Regions from separate parts of the Paraburkholderia sp. J11-2 genome, predicted to be linked through region 2. Evidence: riboswitches for the same ligand, from Rfam matches in the RefSeq annotation. Region 2 holds a riboswitch; each other region holds the start of a gene.

Region 1 (5,593 bases), on a different contig from region 2:
CCGCCCGCTGACGACAACGAATCGACGCTCGACCTGTTGCGCAGGCAATGGGGTGCCCGCGGCTTTCAGCGTGCAGTCGGACTGGGTCAGTACGTTTTCGCGGACGGTCTTCACTACGGCGGCGCCGAACCGGCGTGGAGCAATCGCACGTTTCGCCGGATTCTTCGCGAGTACGCCCAGCGTTGCCTTCGCATCGGCTCGATCGACATTCATACGGGCCTCGGTCCCTATGGCCACGGCGAGCGGATTTTCGCCTGTCTCGATGAAGGCGGCGCGTTGGCGCGCGCGCGCCGGTGGTGGGGCGACGATGTGACCTCGGTGAATCAGGGCACGTCGACCAGCATTCCGATGACCGGCCCGATTCAGTACGGACAGTTCGAAGCGTGCCCGCAGGCCGAGCACACCAATATCTGCCTGGAGTTCGGTACGCATCCGCCTTCGCTCGTGCTGCCCGCCATGCGCGCCGAGCACTGGCTGCACCGAAGCGGCGGCGCCGACGTGGCGCAGGCCGCGTCGATTCGTCAGGCGCTCAAGGACGCGTTCTATCCGCAGGCCGACGACTGGCAAGCCGCGATCTGGCAGCAGGGGCGCGACGTATTTCTGCAGACCGTGCGCGGTTTGCAGGAGCCAGCGAACGCGACCGAGGCCGGTTGACGCGCCTGCGAACGAACCGCACCCGATAACGGAGACATCATGCGATCTACCCTTGTCGACGCACCCGGCAACTGCCAGGGCGTCCCAAACACAGCGCCGGCCGGAACCGTCAGCGGCCTGCGCCCGGTCATCAGCCGCAAGGCCGTTGCGGCAGCCGTGACCGGCAATGCGCTCGAATTCTACGACTTCGTGATTTACGCGTATTTTGCCGTCTATATCGGGCACGCTTTCTTTCCGGTCGGTGGCCAGTACGGGAGCCTGCTGCTTGCGGCGGCGACGTTCGGCGTGGGCTTTTTCACGCGCCCGCTAGGTGCGGTGCTGATCGGCGCTTTTGCCGATCGTGCGGGCCGCAAGCCCGCACTCATTCTCACGGTTGCGTTGATCACGGTCGGCACGCTGGGAATGGCCGCCACGCCGTCATATGCCAGCATCGGCATGGCGGCGCCGCTCATCGTGGTGCTGTGCCGGCTTCTGCAAGGCTTTGCGCTAGGCGGCGAGGTCGGTCCGGCGACGGCGCTTCTCATCGAAGCCGCGCCACCTGGGCGGCGTGCGCTCTATGCAAGCTGGCAACTCGCAAGCCAGGGCATTGCAGTCGCCGTGGGGGGCGTATTCGGTGTGTTGGTATCGATGACATTGCGTGCGGACCAACTGGCGGCATGGGGCTGGCGTATTCCGTTCATCGCGAGCCTGCTGCTCGTTCCAGTGGCTGTCTATATTCGCCGGAGTCTGCCCGAAACGCTCGAGGACAACGACGCTCGCACGGCGTCTGAGGTATTGGGCGGCGTCGTGCGTACGCATCGGCGCTACCTGGTGCTGGGCGTGTTGATGACGCTCTCGGGCGCGGTCTCCTCGCAGATCGGCAACTACATGACGACCTACGCCATCCAGACGCTGAAGCTGCCGCCAACGATCGCGCAGACGAGCGCACTGGTCGGCGGCCTGTTGACGTTTGCAGGCGGCCTGGCCGGCGGATGGCTGTGCGACATGCGCGGCCGCAAGATCGTGCTGATTGCACCGCGCGTGCTGCTGATGCTGTTGAGCGTGCCGATGTTCCTGTGGCTGCAGGCCGCGCCGGGCGCAACGAGCTTCCTGCTGGTGACGGTGATTCTCGCGTTGCTGACGGCCATGAGCGCAACGGCGGCGATGGTGGTCATGCCCGAATTGCTGCCCGCCAGCTTTCGCAGCACGGGTGTGTCGCTCGTCTACGCAATCGGCACGACGCTGTTCGGCGGCACCACGCAGTTCGCCGTGACGGCCTTGATTGCCTGGACCGGAAGCCCGATGGCGCCCGCGTGGTACATGGTGGCGACCAGTGTGCTGAGCCTTGCCGCCATGGCGATGCTTCCCGAAACACGCAACGTGGACGTGTCCAGATAGCGTTCGGCACCGTGCGCGGCAGTGCCCGCGCCCGGCCAGCTACTCACCGCACCTTCGCATCATGCCGGGCGTAAGCCTGGCAGGGGCGCTCGCGCGCCTGCATTTTCACCATAAAGACAATAGAACGAGACATGAAAAAGACCATGATCGCCGGCCTCGTGCTGGCCGGTATGCACGGTGCTGCGAACGCGCAGTCGAGCGTGACGATTTTCGGCAGCCTCGATACAGGGCTGACCTACGTGAGCAACGTCCACGGCAGTTCGTCTTTCGCCATGGCAGACGGCATCAACAAGAGCAACTCGCTAGGTTTCACGGGTGTCGAAGACCTGGGCGGCGGCAAGCATGCGCTATTCAAGCTGGAAAACGGCTATTCGGTGAACACGGGTACGTTGGGGCAAGGCGGACTGCTGTTCGGCAAGCAGGCTTATGTCGGCCTGGGCGATGCGTCGATTGGAGATGTGACGCTCGGGCGTCAATACGACTTCGCGTACTCCATGATCCGCTATTTGCCGTGCTTGTCGTGTGGCATCTACAGTGTTGAAAACGGCGACCTGGATCGCGTTTCCGGCGAGCGGTTGAACAACACGGTGCAATTCATGTCGCGCACGGTTGCGGGCTTTTCGGCCGGCGCGCAGTACAGCTTCGGCGCAAGTTCCGGCAGCACGACGACAAACGCCGGTCGCGCGGTGAGTGCAACGGTGCAATACGCCGGCAGCGCCTTTGCCGCAGGCGCCTTCTACACCGATATCAATGGCGCCCCCGTCTATGTCGGCATGACTGGCGCGGCGGAAATCTTCGGGCGCCCGATCACGCCCGCTACCGCGTTGCTCGTCGACAAGCAGCGCATCTTCGGATTTGGCGCGACCTATACACCGGGTCAATGGCGGGTGTCAGCGGTTTATACCAATACCCATCTGGAACTTGGAAACGCCAGCGCACAGGATCAGGTGATTCACGTCGGCGGTGAGTATCGGCCCCGGCCCGATCTCGTGCTCGCTACCAAGCTCACGTACGACAAGCTCGATGCGTCGCATTGGCTCACGCTCTCATGCGGCGTGGACTATTTGCTCTCGAAGCGCACAGATGTCTACCTCGACGTGCATGCGCAGCGAGCATTCGGGGACAGCACCAAGGCATCGATCGCGCTGGCCGGCACTTCGTCGACAGACAGCCAATTCCTGTCGCGTGTGGGCATCAGGCATTTGTTCTAGCCGTTCTCGCGGGTACGGCCTGATTTTCGGGGGCGACGCTCTGGTCACACCCCGACGCCCAGCGGTGATCAGAGGTCTCCGCGCACTTCACCGGTGCCCAGCACGTTGCGCTGCCGGTTGACCTCCGCCCAAAGCGCATCGCTGTCGTCGTCGCGCAGCAGGACCATCCAGTCCAGTTGATCGTCGGTCACGCCGAAGTATTCCAGGATCTCCCTGCGAACGGCATCGACGAACTGCGCGTATTCCGGCGTTGCCTGGGCCTGCGCGTGCAAGGCGTCGTATGCCGCATCGTCCACGCCGCCGCCGTGCTCGTCGATGTAGTGCGAGATCCACTGGTCGCGTTCGCGGTCGTAGTCGGCCTCGGCGCGCATCGCCTGCACAGCCGTGTAGAAGTCCAGTTGGGCAAACGCGGCGATCGCCGCCGTTGTTGCCTCGTCGAATGGGGTTGTCATCGCATATCTCATGTGGGCCGTGGCACATTATCGCGCGGGCCGCGACTGGACGCCCGAGACTCCCTCACTTTCGCAACTGCGATGCCCGCGCAGGCGGCCTGCGGCGCGTTCGAACGCTGTCGATGCGGCAGCTGCCACACACCGCGTTCTGCCCGGGTACGCCCGCCTGGGGGCTTGCAGCGCTGGCGATAGAGGCGTAACGTTGTTGCAGGAGATGGCATTCTCCTGGAACCGCCCCGACGGGCTAATGATGCCTACCGGCCTGGGAACAGGCACTGTCGGTGCATGCGGTTTCTTCGCTGGCCCCACCTGTGTCTGTGCCGTCAAGACGGCATCTCCCGGTTCACATCGTCACAGCCCAACCTTCGTTGGGCTTGGGTTTCGTCGCGCTCTGCCAAAGGCGTGGCGACGAGGGACTGGAAATGGGATTTCACAGCATCCTGTTTGAGACACCCGAAGACGGGCCGCTTGCTGGCGAAGTGCACGAGCCGGAGTGCTTTGGCGACCTGAATCTCGACCAGATTGAGCTGAAGCTCACGCAAGGCTATGACGAGTACGACCTGAAGCCGTTCTTTCGTACAGCGCTCGATCGTGAGAGTGCAATACGGTACCGGCACGACGTGATGCGCGACCTCGGGAGCCACGAGATTTCCCGCTGTATTCACGCCTTTGCGCAGTCGATGCGCAAGATGCGCTCAGCGCTGGCACAGGCAGAGAAGCTTTACTATCCGCGACAAAAACAATGGTGGTTTCTCGAAGCTGCGTTCCGGTATTGCGATGCGCTTGGGACGTTAGAAGCCACGCTACATGAGACTCACCCGAAGTCGGCAGGCTTGCGCGAGTTCAGCGCGTGGCTTGCAGGGTATCTTCGTGGCGAGGACTTCATCGGACTCAGGCGAGATGTGGTGGACCTGCAGACGGCGCTGGAAGCCGTTAGATACGCGGTGCACATTCACGGCAACGCGGTGGCCGTGCTGAATGACGACCGCGAGAGCGATTACAGCGCATACGTCGTGGCTATTTTCGAGCGATTCAAGCAGGGTGAGGTCAAGGACCACAGTGTCGAGGTCAAGGAATGGCCGGAAATGAATCACGTCGAGGCACAGATACTGGACTACGTCGCCAGGCTCCAGCCTCAACCATTTGCGATGCTCGCCAGCTTCCAGCTCAATCACACTGACTTCCTTGACGCCACCATCGCCTCATTCGACCGCGAGGTGCAGTTCTACATCGCGTACGACGCCTATATTCAGAATTGCCGGGAGCAAGGTCTTCCATTCTGCTTCCCGGTGGTTTCGTCGTCGAGCAAGGCCGAACGTTGTCACGATACGTTCGACCTCGCGCTCGCGCACAAGCTGTGTGCAGACAAGCTTCCAGTTGTGCGCAACGACTTCTGGCTGGAGCGTGCTGAGCGCATTATTGTTGTCTCGGGTCCCAACAACGGCGGCAAGACGACTTTCGCCAGAGCGTTCGGGCAACTTCACTACCTCACGAGGCTGGGTTGCCCGGTGCCCGGCAGTGAGGCGCGCCTGTATCTCTGCGATCAGCTCTTTGCACATTTTGAGCGTGAAGAGAATACGAAGGACATGCGCGGCAAGTTGCAGGATGACCTCATGCGCATGCACGCCATCCTGGCGCGAGCCACGCCCCGCAGCGTCATCGTGATGAACGAGATTTTCAGTTCCACGACGCTTGCCGATGCGCTATTTCTCTGCCGCCGGATCGTCAACCGGATTATGGAACGCGACGCGCTTTGCGTATGCGTGACCTTTGTCGAAGAGTTGGCCCGGCTCGGCGCGCAGACAGTGAGCATGGTCAGTGAAATCTGCCCGTCCAATCCGGCGCAGCGAACGTTCCGTATTCGCCGAAAGCCCGCCGATGGACGCGCATACGCCGTCT
Region 2 (5,593 bases):
CTGGGTGTACGTCTGAACGGCCTATATCCGGATCTTCCGCTGGGCACACTCGCGGCAAACGTGATTGCTGGGTACATCATTGGCGTCGCCATCGCTTTTTTTGCGCGCTTGCCCCAGATTCCGCCTGAATGGCGCCTGTTTGTCACGACCGGACTGATGGGCGGTCTGTCGACATTTTCAACGTTTTCCGCCGAAGTCGTGTCCGATCTCCAGCAAGGTCGGCTTGGCTGGGCGGCAGGGGAAATTGTCATTCATCTCTCGGGATCGCTCGTTATGACCGTGCTGGGATTCGCCACTGTCGGTGCAGTCTCACGTATGGCGATCGCGTGAGCGCCGGGCCGGCGGCCCCGTCATCCAGGCGACCTCGATATTGCCCGTCTGCGGTGTCAAGAGAGCTGCGCCGGCAACGGCCTTCCCTCTGAAGCGACACGTCGAATGCTGTTACGTAGAACGAAGCATCTCTTTACCCGTCTGCCCATGGGACATGGACGTTGACAAGCCCGGCGATCAGCTTGAGGGTCTTCTCCGCAGCCTCGGTCTCTTCGGCGCTGGCGAGCTGCCTGCGGATCGCATCGTGCTTCGTCGCGTAGCGCCTGAGATCATCTGCCAGCCTCGACAGTATCGCGGCTTCGCGCGCGAGAACGCCCTGCATCAGTCTGACGTCGCCCAGACCGGCGATCAGCGCTGGAAGGTGAAGCATGCAGATCCCGGACAACGCATCCACTGCGTGTGCCGGATCCTGCGCGAGGCGCCCAGCAATCTCTGCAATCGTGGTATGCAAGGTGTCCATGCACAATCTGCACAACTCGCACTCGTGCGCATCGGGCAGCACGTCCTTTCGATCAAGGAGATCCTCAATACCACCCTCAGCCGCGCGTGCCGCGCGCTCGAGCGTGGCGGAGAGTGCCCCGAGAAGCGCTGGATACCCAATTGCAACGCCCCGTGGCGAGGCGAGCACCGCGAGTTGTCGTGTGTGAGTGACACACAGCCCTCTTGCCTGCGCATGACGGTCCTGCGACTGCGGGCTGACACTGAGTTCGTACTGGTAGTGGCACAAAAAGTCGAAACTGACAGACTGGATACGCTCGCAGATTTCGCAGGGCTGGAGGTTCTGCAGTGAGCCGAGCTCGATGTCAATCGAAGGGACAGTGCGCGAACGGCTCACTGTCGCGCGATCGGCTTCGAGCCGGGTTCGGAAGTTCTGTATATCGAGAGCAACTGCGGCGAGTCTTGCGTCCATTGGCATGCGCCTCGCAACGTCCTGGACACGCTCGCAAAAGCTGGCCAGAAATGCACGCCGCTTGCCTTCCAGAAGGAAGGCGACGAGGGCGTCTTCGAGGGCCGCTACGCCGCTTTCGCGCAATGCGTCCCGATCACATCGAGACTTTGCAGCAAGACCATCCTGCGCGGAAACCGGGAATGGTGGTGACGCGCGAGGTCCAAGCACACGCTGCAGCTGCTCGTTCACATAGGCGAGCCCTTCCTCCCGTTGTGCCTGCGTCACCGTATCCTGCTTGTTCAACACCATGAATACGCGGCGGTCGTATCTCGCGGCCAGACGCAATACGGCAAACTCCTCCTCAGACATTGGGCTGTCGTAGCTCGTCACCACGAGCATTGCATCGGCTTCGGGAAGGAATGATTCTGTCGTTCGCGTGTTCTCCGCGATGGCTGAGCCCAGTCCCGGCGTATCAACGAAATGGAAGCCTCGACGCAACAGCTCGGCTGGCAGTTGCACCTCTGCGGTCTTCACGCCCCGCATGTTGCCCGGGTTGGCCCGTTGCGTAATGAACTGTGGAAGCTCTTCGAGCGTAATTTCTGTTGAAAGGCGGCGTCCTTCGTAGTGGATGACGACCTTTTCGGTGCTGCCGTAGACAACGGCTGTAATCACCGCCGTCAGCGGCAAAATCCCCGTGGGCAGACGCTCGACGCCGATCAGGGCGTTCATCAGCGAACTCTTCCCGCGCCCGAAGCGCCCTACCACCGCGAGGTTGAACCGGTCCTCGGCGAGACGAACGAACAGATCCCGGATCTGCGCCGCGACCGGTTCGCCCATGTCCCTCGTCGCATCAGACAAGGTACGCAGCATTCCCGCGAGCTCAAACTTTGCATTTTCGTACTCACGAAGATCCATCGGACGCCTCCGCTCGCCAATCCCAACGACACACTTGACCGCTCAAAGCTGGCGCAACGCCTGCACGATCCTGTCAACATCAGGCTGCGAGTCCGCAGCTATGTATGCAACGAACCCGCGACCGAGCGTCGACGCAGTGAAACCGAGGAGGTTAATGCCGAGTCTGGCGATCATGCCAGGCAAGCCCGTAGCGAGGCCCGCGCGGTTGTCCCCGGAAACGCGGATCGCGTGGATATGCTCGGGCATATGGAAACCTGCGCGCGCTGCCGCCGCGACCTGATGATCTCCCCGAAGCGGCGTAATGAGCACCTGACCGCGTCCCGAGCCCGTCAGACCGCGCCGCGCGACGATGAACTGTATATCGATGCCGGCGTCATCCAGCGCATCGAGCGCGTGCGCCAGGCCGCCCGGTTGATCGGCAATGTTGGCTTCCCAGATTTCAATGCTCTGGATGTCGAGTTCCATTGGCCTCGCCTCGCAAGGTTTTGCGCGACCATCGCAAGAAAACGACTGGAAACGGGAGCAACGGGCCTCTGCGTGTGACCAGGGCGAGCACGATCTGCCTCGCCCCAGGCGAGCGTCGATGCGTCGACGTGCCACGGGCACAAACAGGATGAAGGGAACTGGTGGTCGTGCCAGTGCCGCCTTCAATCAGGCCAGCAGGCATCATCAGCCCGAGCGGGCGGTCAGGGAGAATGCCATCTCCACCAGTACGCCTCAATCTTATCGCCGGTACCCACGCGTCGCAACGTGTTTGCGAGCCCTCGCAGGCGTCAAACTTCCCATGTTCGTCGCGTTGCCGAAGGATTTCGATATGCGATAGACTGAGTTCGCGGAGATGGCATTCTCCCTGAACCGCCGCGCTTTCCCTTGTGCGGCTAATGATGCCTACGGACCCCTGGGGGGGGCACCGTTGGCTGTCTACCGGAGCCATCCCCAGGTCACGTAAGCGAAAACCTGAGCGTGACTGCCATGCCCTCACAAGCCCCCCACTCGGGCGACACCAGCCGTTGGTCCACACCTCTCATCGCTGCGGGCAAACGCCCGTCAGAACTTACGGCCCGTGCGGTTTCCACTGGCGGGCCAGAATGCGTCATCTGTACGCAGCTCGCGGGCGCGAATGAGCGATACTTTGGACGCCTGATGCGGGATGCACGCGCACGTACGTTACTTGCGCAGACCGTAGCGACGAGCATGGGTTTCTGCCCGGATCATGCGGCCGTCCTTGCGTCGTCCCGCAAGGCTGCACGCGCCCTTGACGACACGATTCACGCGGCTGCCCGCCATCTCGTCTCTTTGCTTGAGCGCACGGCCCTTCAGGACGAGTTGCTGCAGGACATCCTGTTCAATGCCCGGGGGCGCTGTCCTGCATGTACGTATTTTCATCGTAGCGAAGGGCGTGCGTTGGCGAGCGTGCTGCGCGGGCTGGAACATAACGGCAAGTATGGTGGCTTGCCGCCGCTGTGCTTTACCCACACCCAGCTTCTGGCCCAACGCACGGAACCGCCCTTGCGGGGCCGTCTCGTTCGCCAGTTACGCAACATGGCACACACGGCACTCGAAGTACTCGACGCGCCGTCGATCGTCAGCTCCTCTGAGAGCGCCATAGCCGTACGACATATGCTTTACCAACTGGCTCGCGATGGCATGCCCCGGGAGGAGTCACCTTGTGTGTGTCCGGTCTGCGAGGCGATTCGCACAGGGCGCACCCAGTGGCTGACGTCTGCGGCGGAGAACGTGCGTCTTGAACAACCTGGCTGGATCACGCTCCCGACCTGTCGAAATCACCTGTTCCTTTGCCTCGCGCAGCCAGACCGGGAACTGCAGCGCGCGGCGCTTCAGCGCTATCTCGAGGGCGTGCTGGCCGCTCGCCCGGTCGCGCCTGTGCCGGGAGCCAGCAACGCTCCGAAACGGCGTCCGCGCAGCAGGCTCCGGTGGTTTAATGCGGCAGGCAGCGCCGCCCGCGCGAATGGTACCGCGCACGCCTCTGAAACCGTTCAGCGCGAATCGTGCCCTGGCTGTGACACCGAAGAAATTGCAGCGCGCCGAGCCATTGCCCGGTTGATCAGGGAAGTGAGCCGGGCGAAGGATGACGATCACGCTGCGCGGGTCACCTCCGGGGTATGCTTGAAGCACTTCGCAGAGGCGCTTATCTACGCATCGGATCCGTTGATCGAACACCGACTTAACACCGCGTTATGCAATGCCCTGCACCGGGATCACCACGCACCGCCCGCGCCCGAACTCCGCAAAAGTGTTGGCGTCCAGACAAAGGCGCTACTTTCCGGCGATGCCTGAGTTCGGTCCCGCATTCCGACGGCTGACCCACGCGAACACGGGAAGGGCAAGCAGCTGCGAAATGACGCAGAAGGCGACTGCGCCCGTGATCGACCTGTCATAGATCCAGCCAATCAATGCGCTACCGGCAAACCAGCAGACCCCGTAGGTGGCCGTGAAGACACCGAACGCAGACGCCCGGCGCGCCCGGCTTACCATCGGCGCCACGGCCGCGGGAATGATGGACTCGTGAACTCCCATGCCCATGCCCCAAAGCGCGGCGCCGAGAACGACGTATTCCATGCGGCCTGCAAGGAACACCAGTGGCGCGAAAGCCGCAGCGACGATGGTCAACGCGATCAGGACGCGAAACCCGTACCGGTCAAAAAGTCGTCCGAGAAGAAGCGACGCTCCCCCACTCACCGCCATGGCGACCGCGTATAGCAGCGGCACCCAGTCCACCGGAATCACCCGATGGATTGACCAGTGATACGCGATCAGCGGGTAGTCCGCAAAGCCGGCGGCGACGAGGCCCGCCCCCGCAAGATACACCCAGTAGTCCAGAGGATAACGATCGACGACTGCGTCCTCCTTGTCGCGTTGCTCCAGGTCCTCGGGGCGCGGAAAGGCGATACGTGCGAGCGCGACGAAGCACAGATTGAAAGAGGCGGGGATAGCCAGGACGGCAAACGCAAAGCGATAGTCTCCGCGCACGGCGACGATGGCAGCGACAATGAGCGGTCCCACCATGGCGCCAAACTGGTCGAATGCTTCATGTATCCCGAAGGCCCAACCATAGCCACCGATTCGTTTTGCCGCGCTGGCGAGCATCACGTCTCGCGGCGGATTGCGTATGGCCTTGCCCGTGCGCTCCAACACGATCAGGACCGCTGCGAGCTGCCAGCTCTGAACGAAAGCCAGGAGCGGAACCGCACTCATCTGCACGACGTAGCCCGTGATAGCTATCGGCCAGAACTGGCGCGACGCATCAGCCAGTCTCCCCGACACGACGCGCAGCCCGTAACCCAGCAGTTCGCCAAACCCGACCACAATTCCGATGGCAGCAGCGGACGCACCCATTGTGGCGAGCCATGGGCCGAGGACACTGCGCGCCCCCTCATAGGTGCAATCCGCGAAAAGGCTGAGGACGCCCACGAGGAGTACGAACCTCATGGCGCGTCG
Region 3 (5,593 bases), on a different contig from region 2:
CGAGTTCGGCGTTGTCCACGCCTGCGGGCACGGGCGCGAAGCCGATTTGCTGATGCACGATCGCTTCCCATGCGGAGGTCTTCTTGAGCACGTCGTCATAGAGCGCGCGGTCGCCAGCCGACACGCCTGCACCGGCGTAGCGATCGAGCGACTCATGCATGCGCTTGAGCTGCGCGACGATGTCTTCCTTCAGATGGTTGCGCCCCGCTTCATCGGCGTAGCCCAGATTCGCCGCGTCGAGGTCAGTGCTCAACTTGCTGCGCGCCGCTTCCTCCAGCCAGAACTGGCCGCTCATGTGCCGGTTGCAGATTTCATCGGCAATATCATGCATCGACGCCAGCGACGAGACGCCGGCAATACCCACGGCCACCGCAAATACGATCACAACGGCGAATGCTGTCAGCAGCTTTTTGAACACCGTCATGCGATCGAGCCACTTCATGGCTGTCCCCTTATTCGATTCCCTGTTATGTGGCTCACGGCGAGACCCTGCCTCGACGCGAGCGCGGCAAGCTTGACTCATCCCCCACACCAAGGGTAGGAGGCGAACCGATATAGGGAGAATCAGCCAGCGCTTCTGGCGTCGTCCGCTCACTTCTGCTAACGAGCCCGATGCGCTTCGCTTTCAGGTGGACAAGACAACGATGACGCGATGCCGGAGACTCAATCGCTGCTCCGTACACGGCGCAACGCGGGAATGTCCGAAAGACGCATGCCAGCGGGCAAAAGCGGATGCTTCGCCTGCCCCACGCGCTGCGCGCGGTAGATGCCCGTGTGGCCGGAAAACAGATAAGCCACCACGCAGGCCAGCGCCGCATACACGCCAATGTCGGCGCCAAACAGCTCGATTGCCATGACCGTCGAAGCGATCGGCGTGTTGGCGGCGCCAGCGAATACGGCAACGAAACCAAGGCCCGCGAGCACCGGCATCGGCAAGGCCAGCACATGCCCCAACGCATTGCCGAGCGTCGCGCCGATATAGAACAGCGGCGTGACTTCGCCGCCTTTGAAGCCCGATGCCAGCGTCACGACGGTGAAGCCGAACTTGCCCGCGAAGTCGTAGACGGGCAACGGATGATTGAACGCTTCGACAATGGTCGGAATGCCCAGGCCGAGATACTGCGGCACGTTCAGCGCGGTAGCGGCAAGCGCCACGACGATACCGCCCACGAACGGACGCGCCGGCGCGTAGGCAATCTTGCGCTTGATGAACGCCGAGAGCGCGTGGGTCGAGTCGGCGAACAGCATGCCCACTACGCCGAATGCGATGCCCGCGAGAATGGCCGAGCCAAGTCCGAGCGGCGTGACATGCGGGACGAACGCAATGCTATAGACCGTGTGATGGATGCCCCACGCGCGGCACACCTGGTCCGCGACCAGCGACGACGCCACGCAGGTCAGCAGCGCGTCGTAACGCAGGCGCCCGATTGCGAGCACTTCCAGCCCGAAGATCGCGCCGGCCAGCGGCGTGCCGAACACCGACGAAAAGCCCGCTGCAATGCCGCCCATCAGCAGAATGCGGCGCTCCTCGCGGTCGAGGCCGAAAACGTGCGTGACCCGGTCGGCGAGCGCGCCGCCCATCTGCACCGCCGTGCCTTCGCGTCCGGCCGAGCCGCCGAACAGATGCGTGACCACGGTGGCGACGAGCACGAGCGGGGCCATCCGCTTGGGCACGATTCTTTGCGGGTCGTGGATTTCGTCGATCAGCAGGTTGTTCCCGCCTTCCACCGGCTTGCCGACACGGTGATAGACCCAGCCGGTCGCGAAGCCGGCAACGGGCAGCAGCCAGAGCAGCCAGGCATGGGCGACGCGGATGTCGGTTGCGCGATCGAGCGCATAGAGGAACAAGGCGGAGGCGCTGCCCGCCAGGGCGCCAAGCACGGACGAGAGCAGCAGCCAGCGCGCGAGGTACGGAACCATCGCGAACTGCTCGATAGACTTCAGGGATTTCATTGCGGTCCAGGTTTGCGTTTGCTTGCACGGTTGCAAATCACCTGGGCGACAGGGGGGGCGTCGCGTGGACGGCCTACGACCTCCTGCACCCAGGAACTCGTAGGCATCATCAGCGCTGCGGGAACGCAGGGCGGTTACGGGAGGAATGCCATCTCCGAAAGCCCCGTGATTTTATGCGACAACATAAGACGCTGCAACAGGATCGTCGCCGCGCTGGCGAACCTGCGGCCCTCAGTTTTGAGCCTGCTGCGCGCCGGCCGGGACGAGCTTGAGCGTATGAACGGCGGTACCCGGCAGGAACGGCGCTGCGTCGCCACGCACCCATGTTTCATGTCCCGCGAGAAAGTACGGCGACATGGGATTACCCGACTGCCCGCCCGGCATCTCAAAGATCCCGTCCTGCTCGCGCCCCGGCGACACCGCGAAACGCTCGGACGCGCCAAACGCCGGCGACTGCACGCGCGGCATGTTGGAGTCGCCCGGCAACGGGTCATGCGGCGCGCTGAGCCAGCCGCGAACCCACGGCAGCCACTCCGGCACCATGCGCGCGAACGGATGCGCAATTGCCGCGCGGTTGCGCTCGCCCCAGCGTGCGTCTTCGAGCTTCGTGCCATTCGTGCCATTCGCACCATGCGGCAAGCTAGCGATCGTATGGTCGATACGGTCCAGCATGAACGCGCGCCAGTCCGCGAAGGCTCCCGGTATCCAGGCGCGATCGTCGGCGAGTGTCTCCATCGTCGCTTCGTAACGCGAGTTCGCCGCGCGATAGCTGAGGCCCGGCGCAATCGCGGCCAACTGTTTGTCCAGTACACCGAACCATGCCTGGTAGAGCGAGTCGTAAAACGCGCGCACGAGCCGGTAGCCGACGGCATCCACATCGGCGCGGCCGTCCCACGCCTGGACCAGCCGCTGGAATTCGGCGCGTTTGGGATGACCGTCGAGTGCGCGCGCATCGAGCGCGTCCAGCGCGACACGTCGCCAGAACTCGATCCAGAACGCGCGGTCGTCGGTCTGCACCGCGAGCAGGTCGCGCTCGCTCGCATGCGGCAGCGCGAACAGGTCATTGCGAATCTGCGTGGCGCGCGCGCCGAGATCCGTGCCGGCGTCGCCGATGCGCGCCACGTCCTCCAGCGGCACGGTACGGTTGTTCGCGGTCCAGATGCGCCCGGCCGGCGGATCGACGCGCACCGGATACGCATCGGGCGAACGGTACCCTTGCCAGCCGGCATACGTTTCGGAGCGGTACGGCAAGCTCGCGAGCGCCGCCGCGCCGCCGTCGGCATCCGCGAAGCGCGGCAGCGGCCCGGCAAGCGTCCAGCCGATATGGCCTTGCGCGTCGGCCACCATGAAATTCTGCGTCGGCAAGCCAAAGGTCTGCGCGGCGCGCAATGCGTCGGCGACGTTCGTGGCGCCTTCGAGCTGCATGAAGTTCATGTTGGTCGCCTGTGGATCCTGCGCGACCCAATGCAATGCATAGGCGTGCTCGCCGACAACGAGTTGCGGCCCCCAGCGCGTTTGCACGACCGGCAGATCGACGCTCGCGCCGCCGTTCACATCGAGGCGCTCGTGGATCAGCCGCGCCTTGTCCCATCCGCCGCCCGGCACCCGGTAGCGCAAGGGATCGGCAGGATCACGCTGAAGTTCGACCAGATCGACGAAGCGCGCATAGCTGTTCGTAAAGCCCCACGCGATATGGCCGTTGCTGCCGGCCACGACGGACGGCGTACCCGGCAGGCTGACGCCCGTGATACGCCGCTCGCCGCCATCGGGGGCGGGATACACGAGCGAGAGGCGGTACCAGACGTTCGGCAGCGCGAGTCCCAGGTGCATGTCGCTCGCGAGCAGCGCGCCGCCGTGCGCGCTATGCGCGGCGTCGACCGCGAAACCGTTGCTGCCGACCATCGAATCGACCGCGTTCTCGCCGCCGACGAAACCAGGCACGCTGCTGAGAAGCGAAGTGGCGTCGGGATCGAGATCGGCGGCGGACCGCGTTGCCGGAAGCCACGATGGCGGCGCGGCGGGCAACGCCGCCGGCGGTTGCGGCAATGCGCGCTGCCCGTCGAGCGGGGCGTCCCAATGGCTCGTTTCAGGCAGCAGGAACGCAAGCAGGTCGGCGGGCACGCGCTCGCGCAGCGCCGCACGCGAGAGCACGCGCCTCACCTGGTCGTACTGAAGATCGAAGTACATCGCGTAGACGGTGAGCACCGTGTCCTCGGGACGCCACGGCGCCGGTTGCGTGCGCAACAGCCAGTACTCGAACGGCCGCGCGCGAAGCGAGCGCAGGCCGTCGTTGACGCCCGCCGTATAGCGTTCGATCAGTTCCCGCTGGTCAGCGGAGAGCGCGGCGAGCGCTGCCTGGGCGTGTTCGCGAAAGCGCAAGAGCCGGTCGCGGCGGTCCAGAGGCAACGCCGCCGGTCCGATGAGCGCCGCCATCTCGCCAGCGGCGACCCGGCGCAGCAAATCCATCTGGAAGAAACGATCCTGTGCGTGAAGGAAGCCGCTCGCATACGCGAGGTCGCCGCGCGTGTTGCCCTGTATCGTCGGCACGCCCAGCGCGTCGCGCTCGATCGTCACGGGCGCGGAGAGCGGCGCGGCACGCGTGCCGTCCAGTTGCGGCAAGCTGCCGCGCAATGTCAGCCAGCCCGCCAGGACCCCGGCAACCAGAACGACGACGACAGTACACAACACAATCAGCGGCCACGCGCCGCGGCGCTTTTGCGGAGAAAGGCTCGAACGGGTCATGGCGGCGCATGCGGGTCGTTTTGATTAGCGCCTCCGGGCGCTGCGACCGGATCGGCCAGCCGCCTTACGACCATAGCATGACGCTGCGACAATCTGCAGCAGCCGCGCTTGCTGGGCGTGACACTCTGCCATCTGCCACTGTGGCGCGCGAGGACGACAATGTTGATATTGCGTCCTTTCCGGGATCGCACCGGGACGACATCATGGCAAAGAAGTTTCCGATTCACCCCCAGCACCCCGAGCGCCTGTGCTGGGGCTGCGACCACTACTGCCCCGCCGGCGACATGCGATGCGGCAACGGCCAGAGCCGCACGCAGCATCCGGCCGAACTGCTCGGCGACGACTGGTTCGAACAAGGCGACTGGGGCATCGAAGTCGACGCGACCGGCAAAAGCGTCGCGCTGTGACCGGCGAAATCAAATATGCATGCCGCCAGCCACCTCGATGCGCTGCGCGTTCACCCATCCAAAGTCATCCGACAATAAACCCGCGATAACCGGCCCCACGTCAGTCGGCAATCCCGCGCGGCCGAGCGCGGTGTGTTCCGCTACTGCTTTATTGACCTCCGGATTGTCCCGCACGATGCCGCCGCTAAAGTCGGTCGCAATGGCGCCTGGCGCCACGACGTTGACCGCGATTCGGCGCGGCGCGAGTTCGAGCGCCATATAGCGCGTGAGCGCTTCGACCGCCGCCTTCATCGGCCCATAAATCGCGCGGCCCGGAAACGCGAAGCGCGCAAGACCCGAGGAGACGTTCACAATCCGGCCGCCGTCATGAATGAGCGGCAGCAGCTTTTGCGTCAACAGAAACGGCCCCTTGAAGTGCACCGCGAACTGCGCGTCGAGTTCCGCTTCGGTGCCGGCGGCAAGCGTGGCTGTGGAAGAAATTCCGGCGTTGT

The links. Region 2 has a riboswitch for fluoride ahead of U5A57_RS15060 (amino acid-binding protein). Riboswitches for the same ligand answer to the same signal wherever they lie in the genome.
Region 1: it holds a riboswitch for fluoride, as region 2 does, so the genes downstream of both, U5A57_RS19145 (MutS-related protein) here and U5A57_RS15060 (amino acid-binding protein) in region 2, are expected to answer to the same signal.
Region 3: it holds a riboswitch for fluoride, as region 2 does, so the genes downstream of both, U5A57_RS19625 (voltage-gated chloride channel family protein) here and U5A57_RS15060 (amino acid-binding protein) in region 2, are expected to answer to the same signal.

What each region holds. Positions count from the first base shown of each region.
Region 1 covers NZ_CAJMYY010000013.1:31,892-37,484, forward strand. The annotation lists gene U5A57_RS19125 (M14 family metallopeptidase) at 1-654, shown strand, start outside; gene U5A57_RS19130 (MFS transporter) at 694-2,031, shown strand; gene U5A57_RS19135 (porin) at 2,163-3,242, shown strand; gene U5A57_RS19140 (ATP-dependent protease) at 3,311-3,694, opposite strand; fluoride riboswitch at 3,896-3,958, shown strand; gene U5A57_RS19145 (MutS-related protein) at 4,117-5,593, shown strand, end outside.
Region 2 covers NZ_CAJMYY010000009.1:183,819-189,411, forward strand. The annotation lists gene crcB (fluoride efflux transporter CrcB) at 1-330, shown strand, start outside; gene U5A57_RS15055 (dynamin family protein) at 464-2,134, opposite strand; gene U5A57_RS15060 (amino acid-binding protein) at 2,177-2,599, opposite strand; fluoride riboswitch at 2,788-2,849, opposite strand; fluoride riboswitch at 2,960-3,032, shown strand; gene U5A57_RS15065 (hypothetical protein) at 3,329-4,432, shown strand; gene U5A57_RS15070 (MFS transporter) at 4,412-5,593, opposite strand, start outside.
Region 3 covers NZ_CAJMYY010000013.1:142,961-148,553, reverse strand. The annotation lists gene U5A57_RS19630 (methyl-accepting chemotaxis protein) at 1-442, opposite strand, end outside; gene U5A57_RS19625 (voltage-gated chloride channel family protein) at 664-1,953, opposite strand; fluoride riboswitch at 2,047-2,118, opposite strand; gene U5A57_RS19620 (penicillin acylase family protein) at 2,185-4,695, opposite strand; gene U5A57_RS19615 (DUF3079 domain-containing protein) at 4,899-5,102, shown strand; gene U5A57_RS19610 (SDR family NAD(P)-dependent oxidoreductase) at 5,112-5,593, opposite strand, start outside.